2 regions of the Gordonia pseudamarae genome follow, and region 2 is predicted to be linked to the other one. Evidence: riboswitches for the same ligand, from Rfam matches in the RefSeq annotation. Region 2 holds a riboswitch; the other holds the start of a gene.
The links. A riboswitch is a leader RNA that binds a small molecule or an ion and turns the genes downstream of it on or off. The one in region 2 is predicted to bind S-adenosylmethionine.
Positions count from the first base shown of each region.

Region 1: linked by a shared signal. The riboswitch ahead of GII31_RS03660 (aminotransferase class V-fold PLP-dependent enzyme) and the one ahead of GII31_RS07210 (bifunctional o-acetylhomoserine/o-acetylserine sulfhydrylase) in region 2 are both predicted to bind S-adenosylmethionine.

Region 1 covers NZ_CP045809.1:849,361-856,867, reverse strand. Annotated here, with positions in the region: gene GII31_RS03685 (zinc-dependent metalloprotease) at 1-865, opposite strand, end outside; gene GII31_RS03680 (D-alanyl-D-alanine carboxypeptidase/D-alanyl-D-alanine-endopeptidase) at 862-2,253, opposite strand; gene GII31_RS03675 (inorganic diphosphatase) at 2,433-2,921, shown strand; gene alc (allantoicase) at 3,131-4,114, shown strand; gene GII31_RS03665 (hypothetical protein) at 4,196-4,633, opposite strand; gene GII31_RS03660 (aminotransferase class V-fold PLP-dependent enzyme) at 4,641-5,933, opposite strand; SAM riboswitch class IV at 5,952-6,064, opposite strand; gene GII31_RS03655 (hypothetical protein) at 6,327-6,746, shown strand; gene GII31_RS03650 (acyltransferase family protein) at 6,757-7,507, shown strand, end outside.
Region 2 covers NZ_CP045809.1:1,629,760-1,637,266, forward strand. Annotated here, with positions in the region: gene metX (homoserine O-acetyltransferase MetX) at 1-932, opposite strand, end outside; gene metX (homoserine O-acetyltransferase MetX) at 943-2,103, opposite strand; gene GII31_RS07210 (bifunctional o-acetylhomoserine/o-acetylserine sulfhydrylase) at 2,136-3,449, opposite strand; SAM riboswitch class IV at 3,514-3,630, opposite strand; gene GII31_RS07215 (hypothetical protein) at 3,713-3,856, shown strand; gene GII31_RS07220 (exodeoxyribonuclease III) at 3,906-4,778, shown strand; gene trpS (tryptophan--tRNA ligase) at 4,847-5,911, shown strand; gene GII31_RS07230 (YhjD/YihY/BrkB family envelope integrity protein) at 5,952-7,028, shown strand; gene GII31_RS07235 (succinate dehydrogenase iron-sulfur subunit) at 7,192-7,507, opposite strand, start outside.

The DNA.
Region 1 (7,507 bases), 780 kb from region 2:
TCATCCGGTTGAACGCCTCGTACTGCTCCGGCGACTGCATCAACTGCATCGCACCCACGACGCCCTTCTCACGGGGCTTGTCACTGCGGACCGCCTCGGTGATGCGGCTGACCACCTCCGACACCGACTCCCCCGCATCGGAGGTGAGCACCTCGATGTTGTCGGTCATGTACTGCCGAAGCCACGGATTGGCCGAGAACTGCACCCGGTGGGTCACCTCGTGCAGGCACACCCACAGCCGGAAGTCCGACGGCACCACCTTGAGGTTGCGTTCGACGGTGATGATGTTGGGTGCCACCACCATCAGCACCCCCGGTTCCCCGGTGTCCGGGTCGGGGGTGAACGGGTCGTACTGGCCGAGGATCGCCGACGACAGGAACGCCAGCAGCGCGCCCGCCTGGGCACCGCCGACCGTGCCGGGAACCTTCTCCAGCGTGGCGACCGAGGACCGCCAGAATCTGCCGGGGATCGCGGTGAGACCACCGGGCGGCGACGGGGCCGGCCCGACCGGCGTCGAGGGCACCTCCTCCGACGACGTCCCCGGCTCGGTACCGAGCATGGACTGCATGGAGCGGGCGGCGGCGTCGACCCATTCGTTGCGGTCGAGCACCCGGGTTGTGGGAATACGCAGGCCGTCGGCCAGGCCGGTCACCTCCCGGACCGGCGCCTCGGCGCGGGTCGCGGCGTCGAGCAGCTCCGCGTAGGCCGCCTCCCGCGTGTACTCGGTGATCGTGGGTCCCGGACGCGACAGCCGTTTGCCGATACCGGCGGCGACCGACCAGTCGATACGATCGGCGCCCGACTCCTGCCCGCCCGACTCCTGCCTATGGCCGGGTGTCGGGTCTGTGTGTGTGTTCTCGGTCATCGGCATCCGCACTCCCTCAAGTCTCCGACCACCGCGTCGAGCGCCGGTCTCGCATCGGCCGGAGAGGTTCCGCCCGAGATCAGCGCATACGACAGGACGCGGCCGTCGACGGTTTGCACTATCCCCGTCAACGAACTGACCCCCGTCAACGTTCCGGTCTTGGCCCGCGCCCAGCCCGCACCCGGATTGGTCGACGGATCGAACCGGTCGGCGAGGGTGCCGGTACCGGCCGCGATCGGCAGGCCGTCGAGCAGCGGACGCAGAGCGGTGCGGGTCTGAGCGCTCGCCCCGATACCGCTGCCCGAACCCACCGACTCCCCCGAGGAGGTGGTGGCCGGGCCCGACGACACCGGGGCGCTGGCCGCCGACATCACCGTGTCCAGGATCTTGGCCGACACCCGGTTGTCGTAGGACAGGCCCGACGAGTCGTCCATCGTCACGCCGGCCACGTCGAAACCGGCGTCGGCGAGTGTCGCCTTCACCGCTTCGGCGCCCGCCGCCAGGGTGGCCGGGCCGCCGCGGGCCACCGACAATTCCACGGCGAGGGTTTCGGCGAGCACGTTGTCGCTGAACCGGAGCATGTCCTCCACCCGCGTCTGCAGCGGCGCCGAGCGCACCGACGCCACCGTCTGCGCGTCGGTGCCCGCGGTGATGCCCTCGTCATCGTCGAAGTCGACGCCGAGTGCCTCGGCGAGCGCCCGGCCCGCCACTTTCGCCGGGTCGGGGGTACGTGCGGAGAACTCGTCGAGCGGGTCGGCGACCCGGCCGCCGTCGACGATCAGCGCCTCGATCGGGGTGATGTCGCCGCCGGCGATGTCCGCGCGCGCCCAGTTGCCGTTCATGGTGGGCCCGGTGAACGCCGAGGTGTCCACCGCCACCGATGACACGTCGACGCCGGACTTCTTGATCTGCGCAGCCAGCTCGGCGATGCGGCCGGGATCGGTGTAGAAGGTGGCCGCGCCGGTCGGCTGCGCCGACAATGTCGGATCACCGGCGCCCTGGAGGATCAGCTGTCCGCCCGCCCCGGCCAGCACCCGCGTGGTGAGGCGTTTGTCGTGCGGCAGGCCGAGCAGTGCCGCCGCACCGGTCAGCACCTTGGCGTTGGATGCGGGCACCCGCGGCTCGTCGGGGGACTGCGACCACAGCACCTCGCCGGTGCGCGGATCGGAGATCTGGCCGGTGAACTCGCCCAGCGCCGGCGCCGTGACCGACGAGGCGATCGCCCTGCGCACACCCGCCGCCGACGGTGTGGGCGCATCCGCCGACACCGGCCTGATCTGCGGGTCGACGACGATCGCCGCCGGCCGCGGCGGAATCCCGGGCGGCAGTTCGTCCTCGCCGAGCTGGGCGTAGACGGTGACCGCGCCTGCGACCAGGACCGCGACCATCACCAGCGACAGCAACGTCCAGACGACTATTCGCCGAGTCCTCCTGGGACGCGAGCTGACGGTGTCGCGCACAAAACCTCCGGGTCCGACGTCAGGGATACAGGTCTAACAGTATCGTTCTAGGCGGATCATGCGGGCGACAGAAGTCCCGCACGCAAGTCTCAACCGCAGGAGGAAACGTGGAATTCGATGTAACCATCGAGATCCCCAAGGGCAGCCGCAACAAGTACGAGGTCGACCACGAGACGGGCAAGGTCTTCCTCGACCGCTACCTGTACACCTCGTTCGGCTACCCCGCCGACTACGGCTACGCCGACGGCACCCTCGGCGAGGACGGCGATCCGCTCGACGTACTGGTCCTGCTCCCCGAATCCGTCTATCCGGGCGTCGTGGTCAAGGCCCGTGTCGTGGCCATGTACACCATGACCGACGAGGCCGGCGGCGACGACAAGCTCCTCGCCGTGCCCGCCGGTGACGTGCGCTGGGACCACATCCAGGACGTCGGCGACGTCAACGAGTTCGAGTTGAACGCCATCTCGCACTTCTTCGAGCACTACAAGGACCTCGAGCCGGGCAAGAGTGTCACCCCCGGCGGCTGGGTCGGCCGCGAGGCGGCCGAGAAGGTGGCCGTCGAGGCCATCGAGCGCGCCAAGACCGAAGGTCACTGAGAGTTCGTCGCTTCGAAGGGTCCGGTGAGACGGGCACGTCGGATTCCCGTCTCACCGGGCCCTTCGTGCTCCCGCCTCCCCGGCCCCCGAAGACCGGCGCCGGGGACGAGTTCCTCGTCCCCGGCGAGGGTGCGGCATCGGCATTAGGATCGTCCGTTGTGACACCTTCCCCACCCGCCCCCGCAGCCGCCCGCCCGCACTTCACGTCGATGCCGGACCTGGCGCTACGAAATCTCGGAGGCGCGGTGGTGTGGACCAACGACGACCTGTTCGCCGAGGTCCAGAATCTGCTCAACGCCCCGCCGGCCGAATACCGGCCGGCCACCTTCGGGCACAAGGGTCAGGTGTACGACGGCTGGGAGACCCGCCGCCGGCGCGAACCGGGCGTCGACCAGGCGATCGTGCGGCTCGGCACTCCCGGTGTGGTGTACGGCGTGGTGGTCGACACCTCCTGGTTCAAGGGCAACTATCCACCGTTCATCTCCGTCGACGCCATCGCCGTCGAAGGAATCGTGTCGGGGGCCGAACTCGCCGCGAGCGAGGACTGGGTGACCGTCGTCGAGAAGTCGGCCGTCGACGGCGACACCCGCAACCCGTTCCGGGTGGACGCCAAGGAACGGTTCACACATGTGCGGCTCACCATGCATCCCGACGGCGGCGTGGCCCGGTTCCGCGTGCACGGGCGCGGTGTACCCGACCCGAAGTTCTTCCGCTACGGACACTTCGACCTGGCTGCTCTGGAGAACGGCGGCCTGGTCACCGCCTGTTCCAACATGTACTACAGTTCCCCCAACAATCTGCTGATGCCCGGTCGCGCCCGCACCATGGGTGAGGGGTGGGAGACCTCGCGGCGCCGCGACTCCGGCAACGACTGGGTGCAGGTACGCCTGGCCGGCCGCAGTCACGCCGGCCTCGTCGAACTGGACACGAGCTATTTTCTCGGCAACGCGCCCGGGGCCGCGACGGTCCGGGGCCGGGACGGCGAGGACGGCGAGTGGTTTGAGGTGTTGCCCCGCACCACGCTCCAGCCCGACACCCGGCACCGGTTCGTCATAGACCTCGACCGGCCGATGACCGAGGCCCGGCTGGATATCTATCCCGACGGCGGCATGGCCCGGTTCCGGTTGTACGGCACCCTCACCGACGATGCCGAGGCCGCGCTCACCGAACGGTGGGAACGCGGCGAGGCCTGAGCTTCCACTGGCGACAAAATTCATCCGGTATGGCGGTTGGCGCGGGCATATGTCCGCGCCAACCGCCATATCGGACGATCTTTACGCGGCGAAGGCCGGGAGGACCTCGTCCCGGATGCGGGACTCGGTGGCCGAACCGTCGAGCGGGGTGATGAGTACCGCGTCGGCGACCTCGGCGGCGTAGATGTCACGGATGAGACCGATGAGCCCGTGCGGGGTGCCGATGTAACGCACCGTCTCCGAACCCGCCGGGTCGGTGGGAACATTACCCACCGAGGCCCGGGCCGACGCGGGATGGGCGGCGATCGCCACCTCCACCTCCAGCGCCACTATGAATCTCGCAGGGTCACGCTGGCCGGACCGCAGCACGTTCCGCGCCCGCTGCGCATCACGCAGCGTCGGGCGACGCACCACGATGGGCAGGTCGACGCCGGCGTCCCCGCGCAGCGCGACCGACAGTTGCGGCCGCCCCACGCTGATGGTTGTCCCGGTCACGGCTTCGGCGATATCGACAGTCATCTCAGGTTCACTTCCGCTCGATGGTGCCACGACGGGACACCAACTCCGACAATGCATTCAGTAGGCGATCGACGTCATCGACACCGGTGCCGAGACCGAAACTCGCCCGCACCGCCCCGGCCGGATAGCCCAGCCGGGTCAGCAGCGGGTGCGCGCAGAACCGGCCGTCGCGCACCCCGATACCGTGGTGATCGCTCAGATAGCAGGCGACCGTGCGCGCCGAAAAGCCGTCGACGGCGAATCCCGCGATGCCGACGCGGCCGGCCGAGTCGGTGAAGATCCGCAGCGGACGCACCCCGTCGAGGACCGACAGTCCGGCGTCGAGCCGCTCACGCAGTGCGTGCCCGTGATGCCCGATCGCATCGAAACCGATGTCGGACAACGCGGTGCAGGCATCCGCGATGGACACCGCGCCCAGCACGTTGGGCGAGCCCGCCTCGTGCCGGGCCGGTCCGGTGTGCCACTGCGCCCGGCCGCCGGAGGCGACCTCGGCGCTCGCGCCGCCGCCTGCCAGATACGGCGAGGCCTCGTCGAGCCAGTCGCCGCGCCCCACCAGCACGCCGGAACCGAACGGCGCATACAGCTTGTGACCGGAGAACACCAGATAGTCGATACCGTGGCTGACCACCGAAACCGGCTGGTGCGCAACCAGTTGTGCCCCGTCGATGAGAATCCGGGCACCGTGCCGGTGGGCGATCGAGGCCAGCCTCGTGACCGGCAGCACCTCGCCGGTGACGTTCGAGGCGGCGGTGATCGCCAGCAGCGCCGCCGGTGTGGCCGCGAGCTCGTCCTCCAGGGCGGCAAGCGTCTCCTCGATGGTCGCGCAGGCGGTGACCAGCCGGGTACCGGGAAGACGCTGCCACGGAAGCAGGTTGGCGTGATGCTCGATGTCGAGGACCACCACGTCACCGCCGCGCTCTCCGAGGCAGTGGGCCAGCAGGTTGATCGAGTCGGTGGTGTTGCGGGTGAACACGACGTGGTCGTCGGCGCGGGCCCGGACGAACCGGCGGATGGTTTCGCGGGCCTGTTCGTAGCGGTGGGTGGTGATCTGTGACAGCGCGCCGGCGCCACGGTGCACGCTCGCGTACTGCGGCAGGGCGGCCAGCAGTCCGTCGGCGACGGCCCGCAACGCCGGGGCACTGGCCGCGTAGTCGAAGTTGGCGTACAGCACCGACGATCCGTCGAGCAGCGACACCCGTTCGTCGGCACCGACCACATCCGCGAGCGGCGGGAGGAAGGCACCGCCGACGGCGGCCGGGTCGACGGGCCGGAAAACGGAATTGGACAGGACAGCGGTCATGACAAAGACTCCTCGGGAGATCCACGCTTGCCGTGTCCGGTCGGACACGGCCGGGTCGTCACCCGGAGCACCCCACCGTGGCGGAGGGTTGCCGACCAGCCAGCCGGGGCTTGACGCTGGTACTCGTGACCCATCACCGATGGTTGTCCGACGGCGGTTCGGGTGTCAATCGAGATCGTGGGTTTGACTCACCGTGGTCGGAAAGGACCGCGCCCCGGAGGGCCGGCGAGATCCGTGCGGCGGGGGACCTCGACATCCCGTGGGTGTCACCCGCAAGGTCTATCCCGAATACCATCCCCAGCACATGTGCTGGCCGGTATGTTCACAGTATTGTGAGCCGTGTGCCGGGGATCACCGGTACTCGCCGTGATCAAGACGACCCGAGGGGACCCCGTGACCGCCCGACGCGCCGCGCGCACTCTGACCATCGCATTGCTGGCCCCGCTGACCGTCGGGCTCGCAGCCTGCGGATCCGACGACTCAGATTCCCCGTCGTCGAGCGTGCCATCGGTCTCCAGCAGCACGATGTCGAGCGAACCGAGCACCACGACGAGTGCGCCGTCGTCGACCACGACCCCGGCCACCTCCACTCCCGAGGCAACCGTCGACGCGCCGGTGGAGCAGCAAACACAGGCACCCGTCGAACAACCGGCTCCCGAGCAGACGCAGGCCCCGGCCGAGCAGCAGGCACCCGTCGAGCAGGCACCCGTCGAGCAGCCCGCACCCGAGCAGACGCAGGCCCCGGCCGAGCAGCAAGCCCCGCAGACGCCTCCGCAACTGCCGCAGGGTGGCGGCGGCCGACCCGGCTACTGAGCAGCCGGCGGTGACGGACACGGCCGACCGCAACCCGGACCCGGTAGCCGATCGCCCGCACAAGACCGGCGCTCCCCCCGTCGTTGACGTGCGTGGCACGCGGCTGCCCTCGCTGACCGGTATGCGGTGGTGGGCAGCGCTGGCGGTGTTCGTGCTGCACACGGTCGTGTTCCTGCCGGTGTATCCATTCTACGGCAGCGACACCTACTGGAGCATCGCCAAGGCGATACCCATGCAGGTGGGCGCGGCGGGCGTGACGTTCTTCTTCGTCCTCAGCGGGTTCATCATGCTGTGGACCCGCCGGTCCGGCGACACGCCGCGTGCCTTCATCGGGCGCCGGGCGAAGAAGATCTATCCGACGCACCTGGTGGCCGTCGCGGTGCTGCTGGTGGTGCTGCCGGTGCCGTTGAGCAAGCTGGTCACCTGGGTGCCCACCACCCTGCTGGTACAGACCTGGTGGCCCGACTGGACGTCGTTGGGCGGTCTGAACATCCCGGCGTGGTCGCTGGCCTCGGAGATCCTGTTCTACGCGACGTTCCCGTTTCTGGTGCCGTTCATCGAGAAGATCGCCGACCGGTTGGTACCCGCGGCGATCGCGGTGGTGTTCGCGCTGATCGTGGTGCTGCACACCTGCTACTACCTGTTCGCCGACGGCTACAAGGGCACGGGCAACATGTACGGCGCCCGGATGGTCGTGGAGGCCGACGGCACGTTGCCGACGGTCACCCCCGAATACGGGTACAACGCCGATCCGGCGTTCT
Region 2 (7,507 bases):
GCGGCCCTCACCCCGCCGCGGTCGCGTCCGACGTCGTGGCCGTTGACGACCTCGGTCAGCAACACGTAGCTGCCGGGATCGAATCGTTCGATCAGCTTCTCGGCCTGATACTCCAGGTAGCTTTCGATGGAGTAGCGCCCCCCGGTGCGCGGATCCTCGCCCGACTGCGGTGCGTTGGCGAACCGTTCGTCGAGTTCGGCTTCACCGCGATAGGTCAGATGCGCCATCCGGCGCGCGATACCCATCGCCGCGGCGGGTGACCGCCCGGTGCCGTAGTAGTCGCCGCCCTGCCAATCCGGATGCGCCTTGATGGCCGCGATCTGCGCCGTCTGAATCCCGATCTGGAACGCGGTGGCGCGGGCGCCGATCGCGAGGACCAGCGCGGTGCGAAGCCGGTCGGGAAATCCGACGGCCCACTCGAGCGCACGGGCGCCACCGAGCGACCCGCCGAGCACCGCGGCCACCCGGTCGATACCGAGACGGTCCATCAGCAGTACCTCGGCCCGCACCTGGTCGAGCAGCGTGATCGCGGGGAATCGGGATCCCCATGCCCTGCCGTCCGGGGCAATCGATGACGGCCCGGTCGAACCCCGGCAACCGCCGAGGGTGTTGGCGGCGATGACACACCATTCGGCGGTGTCGATGGCCCGGCCCGGCCCGATCACATCACCCCACCAACCGGGTGTCGGGTGATCGTCGTCGGCGGGGCCGATGACGTGCGAGTCGCCGGTGAGCGCGTGCAGGACGAGAACGACGTTGTCGCGGTCGGGCGACAACCGGCCCCAGCGCTGAAATGCCATCGTCACGTTCTCGAACGTCTCGCCGCTGTCGAGCGGAAGCGGGGGCAGGGTGACTGAGGTCAGCTGACCGTCGGGAAGATCCTCCCAATCGGTTGTGTCCGACGGACGGGGGATCGGCTCATCGGTGGTCATCGGTAGGAGTCTACCGGCGCGCATCCCGGGCGACGTCGATCGTGTACCGCAGGAGCCCGCCGATGGCGTCGGCCTCGGTGAGAAAGCCGTCATGCCCCTTGTCCGAGCTCACCACATGCAGTCCACCGGCGGCGTTGCCGAGTTGTTCGGCGATTTCTGCCTGCAGGCGCAGCGGATAGAGCCGGTCCGAATCGATCCCGCCGACGACGACGGGCACCGGGCAGCCGCGCAGCGCCGCCTCGACACCGCCTCGACCCCGGCCGACGTCGTGGTTGTTGAGCGCGTCGGTCAAGGTGACGTAGCTGCCCGGATCGAACCGCCGGCTCAGCTTCGCCGACTGGTGTTCGAGATAGCTTTCGACGGCATAGCGGCCGTCGTCGAGCGGATTCTCGGTGCCCTGCGGGGAGTTGCCGAATCGTTCGTCGAGCTCGATCTCGGCGCGGTAGGACAGATGCGCGATACGCCGGGCGATACCCATACCGACAGTCGGCGAGACGCCCGACCCGTGGTAGTCGCCGCCCTGCCAGTGCGGGTCGGCCTCGATAGCGGCGATCTGGGTGGACTGGATGCCGATCTGGTCGGCGGTGGCGCGGGCACCGACCGCCAGGACCAGCGCCGAGCGGACCCGATCGGGATAGCCGACCGCCCATTCCAGTGCGCGCGCGCCGCCCATCGAGCCGCCGACCACGGCCGTCACCCGCGAGATACCGAGCACCTCGGTCAGCGCGACCTCGGCCCGAACCTGGTCGAGGATGGTGATCCGCGGAAACCGCGAACCCCACGCGCGGCCGTCCGGGGCGGTCGACGAGGGTCCGGTGGACCCGCGGCAACCGCCCAGGACGTTGGGGGACACGACACACCATTGGTCGGTGTCGACGGCGCATCCCGGACCGATCAGTCCGTCCCACCAGCCGGCGGCCTCGTGCTCGTCGTCGGCCGGTCCGGTGACATGGGAATCCCCGGTGAGTGCGTGCAGGGCGAGCACCACGTTGTCGCGGTCGGGTGACAACGTGCCCCAGCGCTGGAACGCCAGGGTCACGTCGCCGAGAACCTCACCGTTGTCGAGTGCCACAGGGCCCACCGGGGCATACATCAACTCCCCGTCCGGGGCGTTCTCCCAGTTGAGGGCGTACGGATGCTCCGTCACTGGACTGCTGATGGTCACCGGCACGGGTTGCTCACTCGCTCTCACACATCACCTGTTCACTTGGCTGCCGCGAAGCCCTGCTCGAGGTCGGCGATGATGTCATCGATGCCTTCGATACCGACGGCGAGCCGGACCAGCCCGGGGGTGACCGCCGCCGCCAGCTGCTCTTCGGGCGTCAGCTGACTGTGCGTGGTCGAGGCCGGATGGATCACCAGCGACCGGACATCGCCGATATTGGCGACATGGCTGTGCAGGGTCAACGCGTCGACGAATCGTTTGCCGGCATCCACGCCGCCGTCGATCTCGAACGCGACGATCGCACCCTGCCCCTTGGGGGCCAGTTCCTGGCCCCGCCGGTACCACGGAGACGTCGACAGCCCCGCATACGTCACGGACGTGACCTGCGGATGGTCGTTGAGGAACGCGGCGACGCGCTGCGCGTTGGCCACATGCCGCTCGACCCGCAGGCTCAGCGTCTCCAGGCCCTGTGCCAGTAGGAAGGCGTTGAACGGGGCGATCGCGGCACCGATGTCACGCAGCAACTGGACCCGGGCCTTCAGAGCGAACGCCGGGGCGCCCAGGTCGGCGAACACGACGCCGTGATAGCTGGGATCGGCGGTGGTGAAACCCGGGAACAGGTCCGTTCCGTCGCGCTGGACCCGCCAGTCGAAGGTGCCGCCGTCGACGATGACACCCCCCACCGCGGTGCCGTGGCCGCCGATGTACTTGGTGGCCGAATGCACCACCACGTCGGCGCCGTGAGCCAGCGGATTGAGCAGGTACGGGGTCGCGACGGTGTTGTCGACGATCAGCGGAATACCGTTGTTGTGCGCCACCGCCGAGATGCCCGGGATGTCGAGTACCTCATTGCCCGGGTTGGCGATGGACTCGCCGTAGAAGGCGCGCGTGTTGTCGCGGACCGCGGCCTGCCACGCCGCCGGATCCTCGGGATCGTCGACGAAGGTGACCTCGACACCCAGCTTGGGCAGGGTGTAGTGGAACAGGTTGTAGGTTCCGCCGTACAGCCGGGGGCTGGACACCACATGGCTGCCGGCCTCTGCCACGTTGACGATCGCGTACGTGGTGGCGGCCTGACCCGAGGCCACCAGCAGTGCGGCGACGCCGCCCTCGAGTGCGGCCAGGCGCTGCTCGACCGCGTCCTGCGTCGGGTTCATGATCCGGGTGTAGATGTTGCCGGGCTCGGTGAGGCCGAAGAGATTGGCGGCGTGCTCGGTGTCGCGGAAGGTGTAGCTGGTGGTCTGGTAGATCGGCAACGCGCGCGCACCGGTCGTCGGATCCGGTGATTGGCCGACGTGGATCTGCTTGGTTTCGAAACTCCAGTTGTCTGCTGGATTCGCTGCGTCAGACATGACGTGTACACAACTTTCTTACGGTCGGCAGGGCTCGCTGAGACCCTGTGGGGTCCGACCTTCGGACCCGCGCTTGCCGGGAGGCCGTGTGGCCCCCAACCTGGTCATCACCCGGAGCACCCCACCGCGGTTGGAGGGTTGCCGATCAGCGAGCCGGGGCTTCGTGCTGATACTCATGACCTGGCGACAAGGATATAACACCGATTTCATACCCAGGGAACCCTCCTGCTCAGACCGGTTGGAACACCGCGGAAATCGGTGTTGTGAACGATCTCACCGCGTGTTCGTGGAATACGGTGCCGGCGCTGCTGCGCACTCTGCCGACGCCCACCCTGTTCGGCGCGGACCTGGCCGTGGGCGGGCTGCTGATTCTGGTACCGGCCGTGGCGGCACACCGGCGTGGGTGACGGTGATCGCCGTCGGCGTCGCGGCCGTGCACACGTAGGCTCGGTTGTCGTGTCCATCGTTATCACCACGGTCAACGTCAACGGTATCCGTGCCGCCGTCAGGCAACGCAACGAACGCAACGCGGGAATGTTGCGATGGTTGTCGGAGGCACCATCGGATGTGATTGTCCTGCAGGAAATCCGGGCATCGCACAAACAAGCACACGAGGCGCTGGCACCGGTGCTGGAGGGTGGCTGGCACCTGACGATGACCGAATCGTCGGTCAAGGGTCATGCCGGGGTCGGCGTGCTCAGCCGCATCGAACCGGCCGCCGTGCGCACCGGCTTCGGCAGCGCAGAATTCGACGATCTGGGCCGATACGTCGAGGCCGACTTCGGCGCACCCGGCATCGACGGTGTCGGCGAGCTGACGGTCGGCGCCCTGTACCTGCCCAAAGGCGCCGCGGACACTCCGCAGGACGCGGCCAAATTCGAGGAGAAGAAGCGCTTCCTCGACGAATTCGGCGCGTATCTCGCCGGCCTCATCGATCCGGACGGGAGAGTGCAGGACGGGGGAGCGCGGGATCGGGGAGTGGTCGTCGGCGGCGACTGGAACATCGCGCCCGCCGAGGCCGACATCAAGAACTGGAAGGGCAACCTCACGAGCCCCGGCTTCCTACCGCACGAACGTGCATGGGTGGCCGGGCTGCTGGCATCGGGCTGGTCCGACGTGGTCCGCGACCTGCACCCCGAGGGACCCGGACCATACAGCTGGTGGTCGTGGCGCGGCAAGGCCTTCGACAACGACGCCGGCTGGCGCATCGACTACCAGTTGGCGAACGCCCCGATGGCCGCCGCCGCGCGTTCGGCCGTCGTCGACCGCGCCGATGCCTACGATCTGCGCTGGTCCGACCACGCACCGGTGACCGTCACCTTCGGCTGACCGTCCCGCGCCACGTCGCCGGGTGTGCCGACAACATCGGGTTGAGCGCCTTTGAGACACTGGAACCCATGACCAGCAGTGAAGTCGCGAGCAGTGAGAACACCGGCGGCGAAGGTGCCGTACCCCAGGCCCGTAAGCGGGTGCTGTCCGGAATTCAGCCGACGAGTGACTCCTTCCACCTCGGCAACTACCTCGGTGCCGTGCGGCAGTGGGTGCAACTGCAGGACGACTTCGACGCCTACTACTTCATCCCCGACATGCACGCCATCACGGTGCCGCAGGATCCCGCGGTGCTTCGTGAACGCACCCGGGTGGCGGTCGCGCAGTTGCTGGCCGTCGGCGTCGACCCGGAGCGCGCGACGATCTACGTCCAATCGCACGTGCCCGAGATCGCGCAGCTCAACTGGGTGCTCTCGTGCCTGACCGGTTTCGGTGAGGCGGGCCGGATGACGCAGTTCAAGGACAAATCCGCCAAACAGGGCGCCGATGCCGCCGGGGTGGGGCTGTTCACCTACCCGATCCTGATGGCCGCGGACATCCTGGCATTCCAGGTCGACCTGGTGCCGGTGGGTGAGGATCAGCGTCAGCATCTGGAACTGACCCGCGACCTGGCCGGGCGCTTCAACAAGCGATTCGGCAAGGCACTCAAGGTGCCCGAGGCCTACATCGTCTCCGAGTTCGCCAAGATCTACGACTTGCAGAACCCGACGGCCAAGATGAGCAAGTCCGCCGACACCGACAAGGGCCTGATCAACCTGCTCGACGATCCGAAACGGTCGGCGAAGAAGATCCGCTCGGCGGTCACCGACACCGGCAGCGAGATCATCTTCGACCGCGAGAACAAGCCCGGCGTGAGCAACCTGCTGACGATCCAGTCCGCGCTGAGCGGAGTGGGCATCGACGATCTCGTCGCGAAGTACGCGGGCAAGGGGTACGGCGACCTGAAGGTCGACACGGCTGAGGTTCTGGCCGATTTCGTCGGTCCACTGCGCGGCCGGGTCGCCGAATACACCGAGGACCCGGCCTATCTCGACGGTATTTTGGCCGCCGGAGCACAGCGGGCCCGCAAGATTGCGTCCGACACACTCGCTGTTACGTATGACAAAGTAGGGTTCCTGGCACCGAAGATGTGAGGGATGTCTCCTTCGCATCACGACGAGGGAGACATCGGGGATGAGTTCGGCGATCGACTCGGCGAAGGCCGCGGTGAGCACGGGCAAGGAGAAGTTCACCGAGGCGCAGGACCGCTGGCCGGTGCTCAAACACATCCTCGACACCGTCACCCGCTACAATGAGCGACGCGGAAATCTGCATGCCGCGAGCATCACCTTCAACGGGATACTCGCACTCATCCCTATCCTCATGGTGGCGTTCGCCATTGCCGGTTATGTCCTCGCCGGCAATCAGGGTCTGCTCGACGAGATCCAGGAGTCGGTGGTCGAGCAGATGCCCGGCGACATGGGCACGCAGGTGTCGGACCTGATTGATTCGGCCATCGCCTCCCGCGCCACGGTCGGTGTGGTCGGCCTGTTCGGTGCGGCGTTCACCGGCATCGGATGGATGGCGGGTGTGCGCATGGCGCTGACCGAGATCTGGGGCGGACGCATCAAACGCAACGCGGTGATGGCCAAGCTCGGCGATCTGCTGGCCTTCGTGGCCCTCGGGGCGGCGTTCATCGTCACGATGGTGCTGAGCGCGCTGGGTAGCAGCGGGCTGCTCAACAAGATCATGGACTGGCTGTCGATCGATGACATGCCGTGGGCGTCGACGGTGATCCGGGTGGTCTCGATCCTGGTGTCGGTCTGCGCGTCCTGGATGCTGTGCACTTTCGTGCAGTCGTGGCTTCCGCTGACCAAGGTGCCGTTCACGAACTGTCTCAAGGCGGGGCTGCTGATGGCGGTGGTCTTCGAGGTCCTCAAGACGTTCGGCGGCATCTACCTGACGTCGGTGATGAGCGGGCCCGCGGGCGCGGCCTTCGGATCGATCATCGGCATCATGGTGTTCGCCTATCTCGCCTCGCGAATCCTGTTGTACGCCACCGCCTGGTGCGCCACGGACCCGAAGAACCAGGCCTTCCAGGTGGTCGATGAGATCGAACCGCACGAGGAGGAGCAGGCGCAGCGGACTGTGGTGATCTCACCGACCTACGCGGTTAATCCGACGCCGAGACCAACGGTGATCGCGGGTGCGGTGGCCGCCGGAGCGGTGCTCGCGGCATCCATCGCGCAGGTCGCGCGTCTGCGCAGGTGAGATCGTGGCCGCCGGTCCCGGCCCGACGCACCGGCGGCAAACCTGGATAGGGACTGTGCGACCGGACACGACAGTTCGACCGGAAACGACAGTTCGACCGGAAACGACAGGGGGCCCGCCGACCATTCGGTCGGCGGGCCCCCTGTCTTCTGAAAGGCAGGCGTCAGCGCGAGAACATCAGTGCGCGCTTGACTTCCGAGATCGCCTGGGTCACCTGGATGCCGCGCGGGCAGGCATCGGTGCAGTTGAAGGTGGTACGGCAACGCCACACGCCGTCGACATCGTTGAGGATGTCCAGGCGCTCGACGGCGGCCTCGTCACGGCTGTCGAAGATGAACCGGTGCGCGTTGACGATGGCGGCCGGACCGAAGTAGCTGCCCTCGTTCCAGAAGATCGGGCAACTGGTGGTGCAGCACGCGCACAGGATGCACTTGGTGGTGTCATCGAAGCGGGCGCGGTCGGTCTGGCTCTGGATACGC